4 regions of the Acidovorax sp. LjRoot66 genome follow, and region 4 is predicted to be linked to each of the others. Evidence: predicted binding sites of a transcription regulator. Region 4 holds the regulator's gene; each other region holds the start of a gene.

Evidence for each region. The regulator sigma-54, encoded in region 4, starts transcription at its own class of promoters, with help from an activator protein. The targets are predictions, from matches to a motif close to TGGCANGNAANCTGCTTT.
Region 1: the regulator sigma-54 is predicted to act here: its motif matches at 1,963-1,980, upstream of ACSQ3Y_RS26265 (ammonium transporter).
Region 2: the regulator sigma-54 is predicted to act here: its motif matches at 2,542-2,559, upstream of nirB (nitrite reductase large subunit NirB).
Region 3: the regulator sigma-54 is predicted to act here: its motif matches at 1,894-1,911, upstream of atzF (allophanate hydrolase).

The regions. Positions count from the first base shown of each region.
Region 1 covers NZ_CAXUQU020000001.1:5,598,205-5,602,500, reverse strand. The annotation lists gene ACSQ3Y_RS26270 (phospholipase D family protein) at 1-575, opposite strand, end outside; gene ACSQ3Y_RS26265 (ammonium transporter) at 690-1,892, opposite strand; gene ribD (bifunctional diaminohydroxyphosphoribosylaminopyrimidine deaminase/5-amino-6-(5-phosphoribosylamino)uracil reductase RibD) at 2,060-3,187, opposite strand; gene ACSQ3Y_RS26255 (type IV pilin protein) at 3,224-3,658, opposite strand; gene ACSQ3Y_RS26250 (pilus assembly protein) at 3,690-4,296, opposite strand, start outside.
Region 2 covers NZ_CAXUQU020000001.1:2,168,991-2,173,286, forward strand. The annotation lists gene ACSQ3Y_RS10030 (efflux RND transporter periplasmic adaptor subunit) at 1-400, shown strand, start outside; gene ACSQ3Y_RS10035 (ABC transporter ATP-binding protein) at 397-1,194, shown strand; gene ACSQ3Y_RS10040 (ABC transporter permease) at 1,194-2,399, shown strand; gene nirB (nitrite reductase large subunit NirB) at 2,774-4,296, shown strand, end outside.
Region 3 covers NZ_CAXUQU020000001.1:4,152,160-4,156,455, reverse strand. The annotation lists gene ACSQ3Y_RS19465 (ABC transporter substrate-binding protein) at 1-68, opposite strand, end outside; gene atzF (allophanate hydrolase) at 120-1,862, opposite strand; gene ACSQ3Y_RS19455 (histone deacetylase family protein) at 2,214-3,260, shown strand; partial or broken gene ACSQ3Y_RS19450 (NAD(P)/FAD-dependent oxidoreductase) at 3,257-4,280, shown strand.
Region 4 covers NZ_CAXUQU020000001.1:6,808,391-6,812,686, reverse strand. The annotation lists gene lptA (lipopolysaccharide transport periplasmic protein LptA) at 1-378, shown strand, start outside; gene lptB (LPS export ABC transporter ATP-binding protein) at 375-1,157, shown strand; gene ACSQ3Y_RS31930 (RNA polymerase factor sigma-54) at 1,221-2,822, shown strand; gene ACSQ3Y_RS31925 (VOC family protein) at 2,823-3,182, opposite strand; gene ACSQ3Y_RS31920 (hypothetical protein) at 3,212-3,760, opposite strand; gene ACSQ3Y_RS31915 (glutaredoxin domain-containing protein) at 3,794-4,285, opposite strand.

The sequences.
Region 1 (4,296 bases), 1.2 Mb from region 4:
AAGAGCTTGTTGTGCATGCGCTGCTGCGCGCGCGAAAAGTCGGCCACGGCGCTGAACATGCGCCCCAGCGAGGAGCCGCGCGCGCCGGTGAGCGGGTTGAACATGCGCATCTCGATGTTGGGCACGAAGGCCAGGCGCATGACCTGCGCATCGCGCCCGGCGCTGTGAAAGTCATCGAGCAGCACCCTGACCCTGACCCCGCGTTGGGCGGCCGACACCACGCCCTTGAGCAGGCGCTCGGTGCTGGCATCGGCGTGGATGGCGTAGTACTGCAGGTCCAGTGTCTTCTTTGCCGCTTCCACCAGTGCCAGGCGGCTGCTGTAGGCCGCCTGGGGCCCGCCCAGCAGCAGAAAGCCCGAAGGGGAACGACCTGCCGCCGCCTGGCGGTTGGCCTCCACCAATTGCCCCAGCGGCGTGCCGGCAGGGGAGGCGAGGGCGGTGGATTCGGGGCGATCCACGTCCTGGGGCAACCCAGCGCAACCGGTGATCACGGCCACCGCGAGTGTGGCGACCAGCCCCATCCAGCCATAGCGGGCGGTGGTGGCAAGGTCTTTGAGAGCGATGGGGGCTGGCATTGGAGGGGACTTTCTGGATACTACAGAAGGTATATCCCGCCGCCCCAGTCGCCGCTGTCGGACGGTGCGCCGAAACGTAACGCTGTGTGAACGGTGCCGCCGCCCGGTCGCTGCTTACCAGCTCACTTCGCGGTCCGGCGTGGCGCTGATCTTGTGGATGGAGAGGTCGGCGCCGTCGAATTCCTCTTCCTGCGACAGCCGAAGGCCCACGGTGGCCTTGAGGGCGCCGTAGACCACCAACCCGCCCAGGACCGCCCAGACCACGCCCAGGGTGGTGCCGATCAGCTGCGCGCTGAAGGCCACCCCGCCGAGGCCGCCCAGGGCCTTGCTGCCGAAGATGCCCGCCGCCAGGCCGCCCCAGGTGCCGCACAGCCCATGCAGGGGCCAGACGCCGAGCACGTCGTCGATCTTCCATTTGTTCTGCGTCAGCGTGAACAGCAGCACAAAGATGGTGCCGGCAATGGCGCCTGTGACCAGCGCGCCCAGCGGGTGCATCAAGTCGGAGCCCGCGCACACCGCCACCAGGCCGGCCAGAGGGCCGTTGTGCACGAAGCCCGGGTCGTTCTTGCCCAGCACTAGGGCGGCCAGCGTGCCGCCCACCATGGCCATCAGCGAGTTGACCGCCACCAGGCCCGAGAGCTTGTCCACGGTCTGCGCGCTCATCACGTTGAAGCCGAACCAGCCGACCACCAGGATCCAGGCCCCGAGGGCCAGGAAGGGGATGTTTGATGGCGGGTGGGCCGAGATGGCGCCATCCTTGCGGTAGCGGTTGGCGCGCGAGCCGAGCAGCACCACGGCGGGCAGGGCGATCCAGCCGCCCACGGCGTGGACCACGACCGAGCCCGCGAAGTCATGGAACTCTTCGCCGGTCAACGACTTGATCCAGGCCTGCACGCCGAAGTGCTGGTTCCACGCGATGCCCTCGAAGAAGGGGTAGACGAAGCCGACGATGATGGCCGTGGCCATGAGCTGCGGCCAGAACTTGGCGCGTTCGGCAATACCGCCCGACACAATGGCCGGAATGGCCGCTGCGAAGGTGAGCAGAAAGAAGAACTTGACCAGCGAATAGCCGCTTTGCTGGACCAGGGTGTCTGCCCCCACGAAGAAATGCGTGCCGTAGGCCACGCTGTAGCCCACCACAAAGTACACCACGGTGGACACGGAGAAGTCCACCAGGATCTTGACCAGGGCATTCACCTGGTTCTTCTTGCGGACCGTGCCCAGCTCCAGAAAGGCGAACCCGGCATGCATGGCCAGCACCATGATTGCCCCGAGCAGAATGAACAAGGCGTCCGTGCCCTGTTTGAGTGCTTCCATACCATCTCCACGCGTTTGTTTGATCTGTTTTGGTGCGTTTCACTGCAGGATGCAATGAATGCACCAAAAATAAGCAAAAAATGCGCCAGCATGTGGCGTGCGTCACCGGGGTGGTGCTGGGCTGTTTTGGTGCGCAGGGCCGGGTATGGGCCGATGGGTTCGGCTGCTCAGAAGCTATCGCGCCCCTGTACCCGTGCCACGATTCGCAGATCGGGCCCGATACGCTCCACCGAAACGTATTCGAGCGCGGTGCCATCCGCCAGGGTGTGCAAGGGCGTGGTCTGGGCCATACCCAGGCCCGGTCCAAGCAGCCGGGGGGCCAGATAGAGCAGCATTTCATCCACCAGCCCTTCACGCAGAAAGGACCCATTGAGCTTGTGGCCCGCCTCCACATGCAGTTCGTTAACGCTGCGTTGGCCCAGGTCCTTGAGCATGGCGCGCAGGTCCACCTTGCCCTGTGGGTTGGGCAGGTGGATCACCGTGGCCCCTCGGCCCTCCAGGGCCGCTTTTTTCGCGGCATCGTCGCTTGCGGTGTAAATGAGGCAGGTGCGGCCCGGCACGGAGAAAAGGCGGGCCTCCAGCGGGGTTTGCAACTGGCTGTCCACGATCACCAGGTGCGGCTGGCGCGGCGTGGCGACCTCGCGCACGTCCAGGCGCGGGTCGTCATCGAGCACCGTGCCTATGCCGGTGAGCACGGCGCAGGCGCGGGAACGCCAGGCATGGCCATCGGCGCGGGCTGCGGGCGAGGTGATCCACTGGCTCTGCCCGTTGGCCAGCGCGGTGGTGCCATCCAGGGAGGCTGCCGTCTTGATGCGGACCCAGGGCGTACCGCGCAGCATGCGGCTGAAAAAGCCGATGTTGAGTTCGCGCGACTCCTTGGCCCCAGGGCCCACGACGACATCCACCCCGGCAGTGCGCAGGCGCGCGAAGCCCTGGCCCGAGACCAGCGGGTTGGGGTCGGCCAGGGAGGCCACCACCTTGCCGACGCCGGCACCGATCAGGGCGTCGCAGCAGGGCCCCGTGCGGCCCTGGTGCGAGCAGGGCTCGAGCGTGACGTAGGCAATCGCTCCGCGCACCTCATTGCCCCGGGCGGCCGCGTCGCGCAGCGCCATGACCTCGGCATGCGGGCCGCCGGCCAGTTGGGTGAAGCCCTGGCCGAGGACCTGGCCGTCGGGGGACGTGATCACACAGCCCACGCGGGGGTTGGGGTTGGAAAGACAAAGCGCCTGAGTGGCTAACTCAAGCGCTTGGGTGGTGTGCTGATGTTCCGAAGAGGTCGCCATGGTGGCGTGCATGCTAGCGCATGCGGCGCTCGTTAGATGGTGGCGGGGTCACTTGTTCCAGCAGTCGGCCGGGGTGAGGGTTGTCGGGGTGAAGGTTCCCGTCGCCATGCCTTTTACGCCTGCCTGGTTGAGTGTCAGGTTTCCGCACTTGTCTGTGGCCTGTGACGATCCCGCTCTGCGAGTTGCCGTCAGGGTGTAGTTGGACGCGGTAGCGGGGCCCCCGATGGAGATATCGTAGCGCTTGGATGGATCAGCAGCCCATGTCATGCTCGCCGGGATGGTCGTCGGATAAACCCCCGTCGCTGTAGAAGCACGTTCTAGCCACTGTGCAGCCTGGAGCAAACCAGCTCGCGCATCGGCGCGATGCCCACGCCGAATGTACTCACTGTAGCTGGGTATCGCGATCGCGGTCAGGATACCAACGACTGCTACAACGATCATGAGCTCAATCAGCGTGAAGCCCTTGTTGTTTTGGTGACGCATAGACGGCAGCCCTCCTTGGTATTGCATTCAATTATTGCAGTTGGCGCCAGCTAGGTCGCATGGGCTGTTCGGGCATCCGGGCCAGTTCCTTGTTCTTGTTGTTCCCCGCGCCCTTGATCGAAATGGTCTTTTTCCCAGTGGTAGCGCTGGACGCACCCGGGTCAATGGTCATTCTCGATGTGAGCCCGTCGCTTGCCTTATTGTAGATGCCATCCCCATTGGTATCCATCACCTGCACGCTAGGCCGCTTTCCATCCATGATGTTGAGCAAGGTCAGGTAGGCTTTCTCGGCAGTACCGGCTGGCTCACAGGATTCCGCGCCGGTGGCGTTGCCTCCGTAGGCGGGTGTGACGGACCACACCATGAGGTTGTTGCTGCCGTCAAAGAAGCTCATTGGCTTGAGCACACGTTCACTGCTGACTTGGAAGTCGAAGTACCAGCCTTGGTTCACGGTGCCTTTGGTCTTGTCGTAATTGACGGCGTTGTCGCTCATTTTCCAAAAGCGCTGGTCTGCATTCACCCCGCCGCCCGCAATGCCTGTGGCGCCTGTTTCCATTTCCTGCTTGACCAAGTTGGTGCGGCCGCTAACGTCCACCGGGACGACTCCGTTATCGCTGGTTACCGTGTTCACCACCAGG
Region 2 (4,296 bases), 4.6 Mb from region 4:
CACCTCCACCGAGCGCAAGGACGTGCTGCTGGTGCCCAACACGGCGCTGCGCTTCACGCCAGCGCAGGCTGCGGGCGCGGCCGGTGCGCCGGGCGCTGCCGGTGGCAAACCCCCGGCGGCGCAGCAAGGTGGGGGCATCATGGGACAGCTCATGCCGCGCATGCCCCGTCCGGGTGGTGCGGGTGGCCAGGGCGGGCGCCGCCCTGGCGCCGGCGGTGCGCCGGGTGAGGACGCCGCGTCGAAGATGAAGCAGGTCTGGGTGCTCAAGGACGGCACGCCGCAGGCCTTGAAGGTGCGCGTGGGCATCAGCGACGGCCGCATGACCGAGGTGACGGGCGAGGGCATCGCCGCCGGCATGGCGGTGATCACCGACCAGCGCAGCAACGGGGCCGCGCGATGACCGGCGCGCTGCACGATAGCGGCGTGCCGCTGATCCGACTGCGCTCGGTGACCAAGGTGTACGGCGAAGGCGCGCTCGCCTTCCAGGCGCTCAAGGGCGTGGACCTGGACATCGCCCAGGGCGACTTCGTGGCCATCATGGGGCCGAGCGGTTCGGGCAAGTCCACGGCCATGAACACCCTCGGGTGCCTGGACCGGCCCACCACGGGCGACTACCTGTTCAAGGGCGTGCATGTGGAGGCGCTGCAGCGCGACGAGCGCGCGCGCCTGCGCCGGCGCTTCTTCGGCTTCGTCTTTCAGGGCTTCAACCTGCTGGCGCGCACTTCGGCGCAGGAGAACGTGGAGCTGCCCCTGCTGTACCGCGGCGAGCCTGCGGCGGCGCGCCATGTGGCAGCGGCCAAGGCGCTGGCGGCCGTGGGCCTCAAGGGCTGGGAGCACCACACGCCGGCCGAGCTGTCGGGCGGACAGCAGCAGCGCGTGGCGATTGCGCGCGCCATCGTCACCGAACCGGCCGTGTTGCTGGCCGATGAGCCCACCGGCAACCTCGATACCCAGCGCAGCCACGAGATCATGGAGCTGCTGTGGCGCCTGAACGTGGACCTGGGAATCACCGTGCTCATGGTCACGCACGAGGGCGACATGGCCGAATATGCGCGGCGCATCGTGCGCTTCGTCGATGGCGTGGTGGACAGTGATGTCCCCAACCCGCACCCGCGCGGCCTGCTGCGTGAGCAGGCCGGGCAGGGGGAGGCCGCCGAGCCCGGCGTGGCGCAGCCGCTGGTGGAGGTGCGCTGATGTTTCTGAGCACCATTCTTCTGGCGCTGCGCTCCATCCGGCGCAACCTCATGCGCTCGTTCCTGACCATCCTGGGCATCGTGATCGGCGTGAGCGCGGTGATCACCATGGTCACGCTGGGCAACGGCGCCACGGTGTCCATCCAGAACCAGATTTCGGGCCTGGGCACCAACCTGCTGCAGGTGCGCCCCGGCCAGCGCATGGGGCCGGGCGGCGGCGTGGGCGGGGCGGCTTTCAAGGACACCGATGCCGATGCCATTGCGCAGCAGATCGGCGGCATCCTGGCCGTGGCGCCCGAGTCGCGTGCGTCCGCCACCGTGGTGGCGGGCGGGCGCAACTGGTCCACCAGCATCATCGGCAGCACCAATGCCTGGCTGCAGACGGGCAACTGGACGCTGCGCATCGGCCGCGAATTCACCGACGATGAGCTGCGCGCCGGGGCTGCGGTCTGCGTGATCGGCGAGACCGTGCGACGCGAGCTCTACGGCACGCGCGACGCCGTGGGCGAGCAGCTGCGCGTGAAGGCCTTCTCGTGCGAGGTGGTGGGCGTGCTGGCCTCCAAGGGGCAGGGCGCCTTCGGCAACGACCAGGACGACACCGTGCTGGTGCCACTGCGCACCCTGCAGCGCCGTGTGACGGGCAACACCCGCGTGAACACCCTCTTGGTGTCGATGAAGGACGGCAGCGAACCCGAGCGCGTGAAGGCCAGCCTGACCCAGCTGCTGCGCGAGCTGCGCAAGCTCTCCGACACCGACGAGGACAACTTCAACGTGCTCGATACCAAGCAGCTCGGCGAGGCACTCTCGGGCACCACCAAGGTCATGACCACGCTGCTCGGCGCGGTGGCGGCCGTGAGCCTGCTGGTGGGCGGCATCGGCATCATGAACATCATGCTGGTCAGCGTGACCGAGCGCACCCGCGAGATCGGGCTGCGCCTGGCCATCGGCGCGCTCGAGCGCGAGGTGCTGCTGCAGTTTCTGATCGAGGCCGTGGTGCTGGCGGCGCTGGGCGGGCTCATCGGCATCGTGCTGGCCACGGCGGCCTCGCTGGGGTTGTCGGTGCTGATGGGCGTGCCCTACCTGTTCAACCCGGGCGTAAACCTGCTGTCCTTCGTGTTCTCGGCCGGCATCGGCGTGGTGTTTGGCTACTTCCCCGCACGACGTGCTGCGCGCATGGACCCCATAGACGCCCTGCGCCACGAGTGATGTGCCTCCCCGGTGCCGTGGCACCGGGGCAGGGCGGGTAGTCGCTCCATTTGCGCCCCAAGTTGGTGACATGCTGCACCGCAGCGAGGCACCCGGCGGCGCCGCGCCAGCGCTGCCGCAGGGTTGCACCCGCAAAAAGAGTCGGCACGCTTATTGCTGAACTGAGCTGTCCGCCGGTAAAGCTGCCCGCGCACTGATAACAACCCCTCCGCTAATGATGGCGGAACACCCGAGCGAGCTGCGGCTTTCGTAGCCGGCTGCTTGGTAGTTCCAACCCACGCCCGTGGTTCCGCGGAGGGTGCGTTGTGCCGCAAGGCATGGCACATCCTGCACCCCTCGAACTGGTTCCCCGGGTCCTTGCAGGATGAGCAAGCATGAAAATCGTACTCATTGGCCACGGCATGGTCGGCCACAAGTTCCTCGAAAGCCTGGCCGAAACCGGCATCACCGGTGCCGAAGTCACCGTGCTGTGCGAGGAGCCGCGCCCCGCCTACGACCGCGTGCATCTGTCGGCCTTCTTCAGCGGCACCTCGGCCGATGAGCTCTCCCTGGTCGAGCCCGGTTTCTTCGAGCGCACCGGTTTCACGCTGCGCCTGGCCGCGCGCGCCGCAGCGGTGGATCGCCGCACCCGCACCGTGACCACGGCCGATGGCGAGGTGCTGCCCTACGACAAGCTGGTGCTGGCCACCGGCTCCAACCCCTTCGTGCCCCAGGTGCCGGGGCGCGACCGCGAGCACTGCTTCGTCTACCGCACCATCGAAGACTTGGAGGCCATGCAGGCCTCGGGCGCCAAGTCGAAGACCGGCGTGGTCGTGGGCGGTGGCTTGCTGGGCCTGGAATGCGCCAAGGCCTTGAGCGACATGGGTCTTGAAACCCACGTGGTCGAGTTCGCCCCGCGGCTCATGGCCGTGCAGGTGGACGAAGGCGGTGGCCGTGTGCTGCGCGCCAAGATCGAGGAACTGGGCGTGCAGGTACACACCGGCCGCAACACCCAGGAGATCACCGATGGCGCCCGTGCGCGCCACCGCATGGTGTTTGCCGACGGCACCTGGCTGGAGACCGACATGATCGTCTTCTCCGCCGGTATCCGCCCGCGTGATGACCTGGCGCGCCAGTCCCTGCTGGCCGTGGGCCCGCGCGGCGGCGTGGCCATCGACAGCGCCTGCCGTACCAGCGACCACGACGTGTATGCCATCGGCGAATGCGCGTCGTGGAACGAGCAGACCTTCGGCCTGGTGGCGCCCGGCTACGACATGGCGCGTGTGGCCGCCCGCCACATCGCCGGCGATGCCGACGCCGCCTTCGTCGGCGCGGACATGAGCACCAAGCTCAAGCTCATGGGCGTGGACGTGGCCAGCATCGGCGACGCGCATGCGAAAACGCCGCACAGCCGCACCTGCCAGTACGTGGACGAGCGCCGCCAGATCTACAAGAAGATCGTCATCAGCGAAGACGGCAAGCAGTTGCTGGGCGCCGTGCTGATCGGCGACGCCACCGAGTACGGCACGCTGCTGCAGATGGCCCTGAACGGCATCGCGCTGCCGGAGGACCCCGAGTTCCTGATCTTCCCGTCCAGCGACGGCAAGGCCAAGCCCGGCCTGGGCGTGGACGCGCTGCCCGACACGGCGCAGATCTGCTCGTGCAACAACGTCACCAAGGGCGGCATCTGCGAAGCCGTGGGCAATGGCGCCTGCACCATCGCCGAGATGAAGGCCTGCACCAAGGCCGGCGCCACCTGCGGCGGCTGCGTGCCCCTGGTCACCCAGGTCATGAAGGCCGAGATGGCGCGCCGCGGCATGGCCGTGAACAACCACATCTGCGAGCACTTCGCGTACTCGCGCCAGGAGATCTACCACCTGGTGCGCGTGGGCAACATCAAGAACTTTGAGGACCTGAT
Region 3 (4,296 bases), 2.7 Mb from region 4:
GTGAGGACGCGGCGGCGCGAAGTGCTGGTGATAGTGCCGGTGGATGGGATGGAACTGTGGGATGTCATGGCAGGCTCCTGCAGCAAGGTTGAAAGGTGAGGGGATGAAAGGGGCATGCGTCAGTTGCCGGCCTTGAGCGACGTGATGTACGCCCGCCAGCCGCCGAAGCTGCTGATGTCGCGCGCACCGGCCAGCGCCAGCGGCTCGCAGATGAAGCCCTGCACGCTGCTGGAGTCGGCCAGTGTGAGCGTGCCTATGCCCAGCGGCTGCGGGATCAGCGCGACGAAGCTGCCGTAGTGCGCGGCGGGCATGCGCCACACCTCGACCGCGATGCGCTTGCCCTGGCCCGGCGCCACGCGCAGCAGGCCGGGCTTGGGCGGCACGGTGCCGGGCAGGGCGTAGAGCTGGTAGTCGGCGGCCGTTTCGGTCGCCAGCTCCAGCGTGGCGCCGCGTTCGGTGAGCTGACCGTTGAGTGGCATGCCGCTCAGGTGGGCACCGACCACGGCGACCCGTACTGTGGCGGGTGCCTGCAGCCCGGCGATGGGTTGGGGCGCGGGCAAGGGCGTGCTGCCGGCGGCCTGGGGCAGGCCGGTGGCGTGGTGGTAGCGCTGGCCCAGCTCGGCCAGTTGCCAGTCGCTGCCGCAGGGGCCGATGAGGGTGATGCCGAAGGGCAGGCCATCGGCGCGCAGGCTGCTGGGCACCGAGATGGCGGCATAGTCCAGCAGGTTGACGAAGTTGGTGTAGGCGCCCAGGTTGCGGTTGAGCACCACCGGGTCGGCCTGCATGGCGGCAATGGTGTAGTGGGTGGGGGCCGTGGGCACCAGCAGCAGGTCGATGGCCTCGGGGCCCTGCCACATCGGTGCCACCTGCTGGCCCAGGGCGCGCAGCCGGGTCTGTGCATCGCACAGGTCGGCCGCGCTGTAGCGGCGCCCGCTGGCCAGGATGCTGCGCACCGGCTCCACCACCTCGTTCTCGTGCTGGTCGAAGAAACTGCGCACGGCGGCATAGCGTTCGGCGACCAGCGCGCTTTCATAAAGCAGGGCTGCGGCCTGGGCCAGCGGCGCGTAGGGGATGGGCACCGGCGTGCCGCCCAGGGCCTTGAGGCGGGCCACGGCCTCGGCGAATGCCGCCTCGGCCGCTGCATCGCCAAAGAACTCGAGCACATCGGGCACGCCGAAGCGGAAGCTGGCGGGCAATGGCTTGGTGGCCAGGGTGAGCTGCCGCCCATAGGGGTCTTGCGCGTCATAGCCCTGTGCGACCTGCAGCACCCGGGCCGCCACGTCCACCGTGCGCGCGAAGATGGAGACACAGTCGGCGCTCTGCGCGGCCGGAACCACGCCGCGGGCGCTGACCAGACCCTTGGTCGGCTTGATGCCCACGATATTGTTCAGCCCGGCCGGTACCCGGCCCGAACCGGCCGTGTCGGTGCCCAGCGCGAAGTCCACCTGCCCGGTGGCCACCACGTAGGCCGAGCCTGAACTGGAGCCACCCGACACGTAGGCCGGGTCCAGCGCATTGGGCACCGCGCCGTGCGGCGAGCGCGTGCCGTTGAGCCCGCAGGCGAACTGGTCCAGGTTCGTCTTGCCCACCAGCGTTGCGCCGGCGTCGAGCAGGCGCTGCACCACCGCCGCATGGGCTGTGGCCATGTAGGCAAAGGCAGGGCAGGCGGCGGACGTGGGGTAGCCCGCCACGTCGATGTTGTCCTTGACCGCAAAGCGCAGGCCGCTGAGCGGGCCGCCAGGCCTGCCGGCGACGGCGGGCTCGCAGCGCACCAGCCAGGCCTGCTCAGCCAGCGGGAGGGGCGGTGAACCGTCAGGCACAGGAGGAAATTCGGCCACCAGGGAGTTAGTTGCTTGCACCATTTTGAAGAATTCAATCTTGGATACAAGAAGAGATGCAAGCGCTGTGCCAGGGCGGCCGGGTCCGCAGCGGATCGGTCAGGTCCATGTGCCGCAAGGGGGGAAGTCCGGCAAGAACCGCCTAGCGCTCAAAGGGAAGCCCGTGGCTTTTGCGCCCGGACCAGGCCTGGTGCCGGCGCGTGAGGCGCGGCACATGCGGCCGGCTGCCGGCGCTGACGGGCGCCCGCTTTTGCTGCGGTCTGGTGCATGGGCAGCGTTTCGAGCGGTGTGGGACGCGCTAAAGTGGTGAGCCCTGCCGGCCTCCGTGGGATGCATCGACGGACGCGGGCAAAATCATTTCCTGTCTGTGCCCGCATGATTTCCTTCCACAACCCCTTGCACTACCGGCATGCGCCGGTCCATGAGTTCTACCGTGGCGAGCGCGTGCCGTGCTTCGAGAAGCCGGTCCGTGCCCAATATGTGGAGGACGCCCTGCTGGAGCGCGGCCATGGCCTGCTGGTGCCCGACGTGGACAGCACGCCGGTGCTGGCCCAGGTCCATGCGCCGCGCTACCTGGCTTTCTTGCAGAACGCATGGTCGCAGTGGCTGGCGCTGGATGCGGCCAACGCCTCGGTCCAGCCCTTCCCTTCGGTGTGGCCGGTGCGCAGCCTGCGCAGCGACGTGGAGCCGGACAACTTCGTGGCCAAACTGGGCCTGTACTCCATGGACAACGGCACGCCCATGGCCGAGGGGACCTGGGAGGCCGCCAAGGCCGGGGCCGACGCCGCTGCCAGCGCAGCGGCCCGCGTGGCCCAGGGCGCGCGGGCCGCGTTCTGCTGTACCCGCCCGCCGGGCCACCATGCGGGGCCCGACTTCATGGGCGGCTACTGCTTCCTCAACAACGCCGCCGTGGCGGCCCAGTGGCTGCGCAACCAGGGCAGCCAGCGTGTGGCCCTGCTGGACGTGGACTACCACCACGGCAACGGCACGCAGAGCATCTTCTACGACCGTGCCGACGTGCTGTTCATCAGCATGCATGGTGACCCGCTGACCGAGTACCCGTTCTACCTGGGCCATGCCGACGAAACCGGCGACGGCGAGGGCGCAGGTTTCAACCTCAACCTGCCGCTGCCCGCAGGCACCACGGCTGATGAATGGTTTGCCGCGCTGGAGCAGGCCTGCGTGCGCATCGCGCAGTACCGGGCGGACACGCTGGTGGTCTCGCTCGGGCTCGATGCCTTCGAGGACGACCCGATCTCCAAGTTCGCGCTCAAGACCTCGGACTTCACGCGCCTGGGCGAGCGCCTGGCGGCCCTGGGGCTGCCCACGGTGTTCGTGCTGGAAGGGGGGTACGCGGCGGCGGAACTGGGCAACAACGCCGTGAACGTGCTCGACGGCTTCGATCACGCAGCGGCGCGATGAGCGATACCGTCGACTGCGTGGTGGTGGGTGCCGGCGTGGTGGGCCTGGCGGTGGCCAGGGCCCTGGCTCGCGCAACAGCGAGGTCATCCACGCTACGCTACGGGCTCGCTCAAGGCCCGGCTGTGCGTGCAGGGGCGCGATCTGCTGTACGCCTACTGTGCTGAGCGCGGCGTGCCGCACCGGCGCTGCGGCAAGCTGATCGTGGCCACGTCCCCAGAACAGATCCCTGCGCTGCAGGGCATCGAAGTGCGCGCCCGTGCCAACGGCGTCACTGACCTGCAATGGCTCGATGCCGAGGCCGCGCAAGCGCTGGAGCCCGCGCTGCAGTGCGTGGCGGCGCTGCACTCACCCAGCACGGGCATCGTCGACAGCCATGCGCTGATGCTGGCCCTGCAGGGCGACCTGGAGCATGCGGGCGGCCTGGTGGCGCTCAACTCGCCGCTGGCCCATGCCCGCTGCACGGCCCAAGGCATCCACCTGCAGGCCGCCGACGGCACCGAATTGCTGGCACGTACGGTGGTCAATGCGGCGGGCCTCGCCGCACCCGGCCTGGCGCGGCGCTTAGAGGGCCTGGACGCCCGCCATGTGCCCACGCCGCACTACGCCAAGGGCAGCTATTTCACCCTGGCCGGGCGGGCGCCCTTCAGCCGCCTCATCTACCCCGCGCCCGAGGCCGCCGGCCTGGGCGTGCACCTGACGCTCGACATGGGCGGGCAGGCCCGTTTCGGCCCCGACGTGCAGTGGGTGGACGACCCGGCCGACCTGCAGGTGGACCCTGCCCGGGGCGATGCCTTCTACGCCGAGGTGCGCAGGTATTGGCCTGGCCTCAAGGACGGCGCGTTGGTTCCAGCCTATGCCGGCATGCGCCCCAAGATCAGTGCCCCGGGCGAGCCTGCGGCCGACTTCGTGATCCAGGGGCCGGCAGTGCATGGCGTGCCGGGCCTGGTGAACCTGTTCGGCATCGAGTCGCCGGGGTTGACCAGTTCACTGGCCATCGGCGCGCACGTGGCAGCGCTGTGATGCGTGTCAACTCCAT
Region 4 (4,296 bases):
TTTCGCCAGAAGCGCGACACGCTGGCGGGCGCGCCCGACGAGTTCATCGAAGGCGAGAGCGAGGTCATCGAGTACGACGGCCGGGCCGACAACGTGAAGTTCATCACCCGCGCCGAGCTGCGGCGCTACCGCGAATCCACGCTGACCGACGAGATCACCGGGCAGGTCATCGTCTACAACAACCTGACCGACGTGTTCACCGTGGACGCCAAGCCGCGCGGCAGCACCAATGCGGCGGGCGACACCCCGGCGCCCGGTGGCCGCGTGCGCGCCATCCTGTCGCCCAAGGAAACACCCGCCAGCGCGGCCGCCCCTGCCGCAGCGGCATCGGGCACCCCCTTGCGCCCCAGCAGCACCCTGAGCGGCGGCGCCAAGTGAGTGGGCAGCACGTGAGTACCGCCGCCGATTCCCCGGCGGACAGCCGGCTGGAGGTGCACCACCTCGAAAAATCCTATGGCAGCCGCAAGGTCGTCAAGGACGTATCGCTGGTCGTGCAAAAGGGCGAGGTCGTCGGGCTGCTCGGCCCCAACGGCGCGGGCAAGACCACCTCGTTCTACATGATCGTGGGCCTGGTGCGCAGCGATGCCGGCGACATCCGCATCGACGGCCACTCGGTGGCCCACATGCCCATCCACCGCCGTTCGCGCCTGGGGCTGTCCTACCTGCCGCAGGAAGCCTCGATCTTCCGCAAGCTCACGGTCGAGGAGAACGTGCGCGCCGTGCTCGAATTGCAGCGCGGCGAGGACGGCCAGCCGCTGCCGCGCCAGGCCATCGAAGAGCGCCTGACCGCGCTGCTCACGGAACTGCGCGTGGAGCACCTGCGCGCCTCGCCCGCGCTGGCCCTGTCCGGCGGCGAGCGCCGCCGCGTGGAGATCGCCCGCGCGCTGGCCACGCAGCCGCGCTTCATCCTGCTGGACGAGCCCTTTGCCGGCATCGACCCCATCGCCGTGATCGAGATCCAGCGCATCATCGGCTTCCTCAAGGCGCGCGGCATCGGCGTGCTCATCACCGACCACAACGTGCGCGAGACGCTGGGCATCTGCGACCACGCCTTCATCATCAGCGATGGCCATGTGCTGGCCCAGGGAACCCCCTCCGAAATCGTCGACAACGCCGAAGTGCGCCGGGTGTACCTGGGTGAACACTTCCGCATGTAGCAGACCGATGGACCACCCGTTCGCCATGCACCTGCCTTTGCGGCAGCCCCGGGGGGCTGTGCGATGAAGCCCGGCCTGTCACTGCGCGTATCGCAGCACCTGGCGCTCACGCCGCAATTGCAGCAGTCCATCCGGCTGCTGCAGCTGTCCACGCTGGAGCTGGGGCAGGAGGTCGAGCAGATGCTCGACGAAAACCCCTTTCTCGAACGCAATGCCGACGAGGCGCCGCGCGAGGAGTTCGGCGTGGAAACGGCCGATGCGCCGGTGCAGCCAGACGATTACAGTTCCGACGACGCGGTCTATTCCAGCGCCCCGGGCACCAGCACGTCGACCGAGACCTCGGCCGACAGCCCGCAGGGCGATGCGGAAGTGGGCAGCAGTGCGGGCGACGAGCCCGACTGGAGTGGCGATGGCACCGTGGACGTGTCCCCCAACGATGCCGAGTGGGGCGGCGATGCGCCGGCCCGCAACCGCAATGATTCCGAAGGCGACGAGGCCGATGCCACCGAACTGGCGCGTACGCACGAATCGCTCACCGCGTTTTTACACCGCCAGGCCCTGTCGCTGCGCCTGTCCGAGGTGGACCGGGCCGCCCTGCGCTTTTTGATCGAATCGCTCAACGACGACGGCTACCTCGAAGACCCGCTGGAAGAGCTGGCCGTGGGCCTGGCCGGCCCCGACGACCTGGAGCAGATCGAGGAGCTGGTGCACCGCTTCACCGTCGCCCTGCGCCTGCTGCAGAGCCTGGAGCCTGTGGGCGTGGGTGCACGTGGCCTGGGTGAATGCCTCACGCTGCAGCTTACCGCGCTGGCCGCCGATGAAGACAGCGAAATCGACCCCGACACCGTGCAGACCGCGTTGCGTGTGTGCCAGCAGCCGCTGGAGATGCTGGCGCGCCGCGACATCCGCCGCCTCACGCAGCTGTGTGGCGATGGCGAGGAGCGCACGCGCGCCGCCATGGCCCTGATCGCGCGGCTGGAGCCTCGCCCCGGGCGCAAGTTCGTGGACGTGGAGCGCAACATCATCGTGCCCGACGTCATCGTGCGCAAGGCCGGGCGGGCGAATGGCCGAGATGGCCAGCACAACTTCATCGTGGCCCTGAACCCCGACGTGATGCCGCGCCTGCGCGTGCACGACATCTATGCCGGTGCCCTGCGCGGCCACAAGGGCGGCGAGGGCCACCAGGCCATGCAGCAGCGGTTGCAGGAGGCGCGCTGGTTCATCAAGAACATCCAGCAGCGCTTTGACACCATCCTGCGCGTCTCGCGGGCCATCGTCGAGCGGCAAAAGAGCTTCTTCACCCATGGCGAGCTGGCCATGCGCCCGCTGGTGCTGCGCGACATCGCCGATGAGCTGGGTTTGCACGAGTCCACCATCAGCCGCGTGACCACGGCCAAGTACATGTCCACGCCCATCGGCACCTACGAGCTCAAGTACTTCTTCGGCTCGGGCCTGGGCACCGAGACCGGCGGCAACGCATCGAGCACGGCCGTGCGCGCCCTCATCAAGCAGTTCGTGGCGGCCGAAAGCCCCGCCAAGCCGCTGTCGGACAGCCAGATCGCCGAGATGCTCAAGGAGCAGGGCATCGAGTGCGCGCGCCGCACCGTGGCCAAGTACCGCGAGGCGCTCCGGATCGCGCCAGCCAACCTGCGCAAGGCGCTCTGATCAGGCCGCTGTTCTGAACGCCCGGCTGGAGATGCTGACGGCGTTGCCGTCCGGGTCCTTCACATTGGCAAACGCATAGCCATTGGCCTGGTGCGTGCTGCCGAATGCCAGGCCCTGCGTCAGCGCATTGGCCTTGAAGGCCTCCACGTCGTGCACATGAAAGCACAGCTTCACCCCGGCCTGGCCGAGCTTCACGCTCTTGGCCGCCTGGTGGATGAGGATGCTGGCGCCGCCGTCCGGGGCCTTGAGTTCGATCAGGCCCTCCACCACCTCTCCCGTGGTCTGCAGGCCGAAATGCGTGCCGTAGAACGCAGCGCTGCGCTGCATGTCGCGCGCGTAGACCATGATGGTGCCGAGCATGGGGTGCATGGTGGGTGGGCCATCCGCCATCAAGGCGACTTCGAGGCCGGTGCGCGCCGCAGCGAGCGCAGCAGCTCCAGCGCCTGTGCGGTCGGCTCCTGCGACTGGCCATTGGCCAGCACGGTGAAGGCCACGCGCAGTTCGTTCATGCCCAGCACGCCCTGGGTCAGGTGCTTGTAGCCGCCCGGCTCGGGGGCGCGGTCGGTGGCCGAAAAGTAGTAGCCCGTCTTGCCCGAGGCGCTCAGGTCCTTGAGCGGCAGCTCGGCTTCGACGGCCCTGGGCTTGGCCTGGGTCGCGCCCGACTGGACCTGCGCCCGCAGCTCATCGGCCGTGGGGGCCTTGGCGGAGCTGCCTGCGGGCCAGATGGGCGTGAGGATCATCTGCAGGGCCGTGGCATCGGGACCGCTGATGGCGACCGAGGGCGGTAGCTCGGCATGGGGGCGGCGCACCTGGGCGCGCCATTGGGCGGGCAGGTCGATGACGAGGTCGTCGCGCCCGGGCAGCGGAACGCGCAGTTCTTCGGCAAGAACGGGCAGGCACAGGGCGAAGGTGAGCAGCGTGAGGGCAGTGCGGAGCATGGAGCGGTGGAACGGAGTGAGTGAGGTGGTGGCTTACTTGCGGCTGGTGAAGACGGCGTCATACGACTGCGTGCTGAAGCCCGCCACCCGCTGGCCATTGGTGAGCAGCACCGGCACGCCACGGGCCCCGAGCTGCGCAAAGGCGGCCTTGCCGGTGGGCGTGTCCACGTCGAACTCCCGGTACGCGATGCCCTTGCCTCCCAGGTAGGCCTTGGCCGCCTTGCAGTAGCCGCACCAGGTGGCCATGTAGAGCGTGACCTCGCCCCGGGGCTGGGCGGCGGCCGTCTGGGTGCCAGTGGCAGCCTGGCCGGGGGCGGCGGGCGGCAGCGGGTTGCCCGGGACCACGCTGACGGGCAGGCTCTCGAGCTTCAGGGTCTTTTGCACCGCACCCGACGTGGGCGGCTGGTCGCTGTAGACGACTTTTCCGCGCGCATCCACGGATTTGTAGAGCGTCTGGGCATGCGCCGTGCCCGTGAGCGCGGCCGCAATCAGGGCGAGGGTCAGGGTGCAGCGCAGGGTGTGCATGGGGGCTCCGG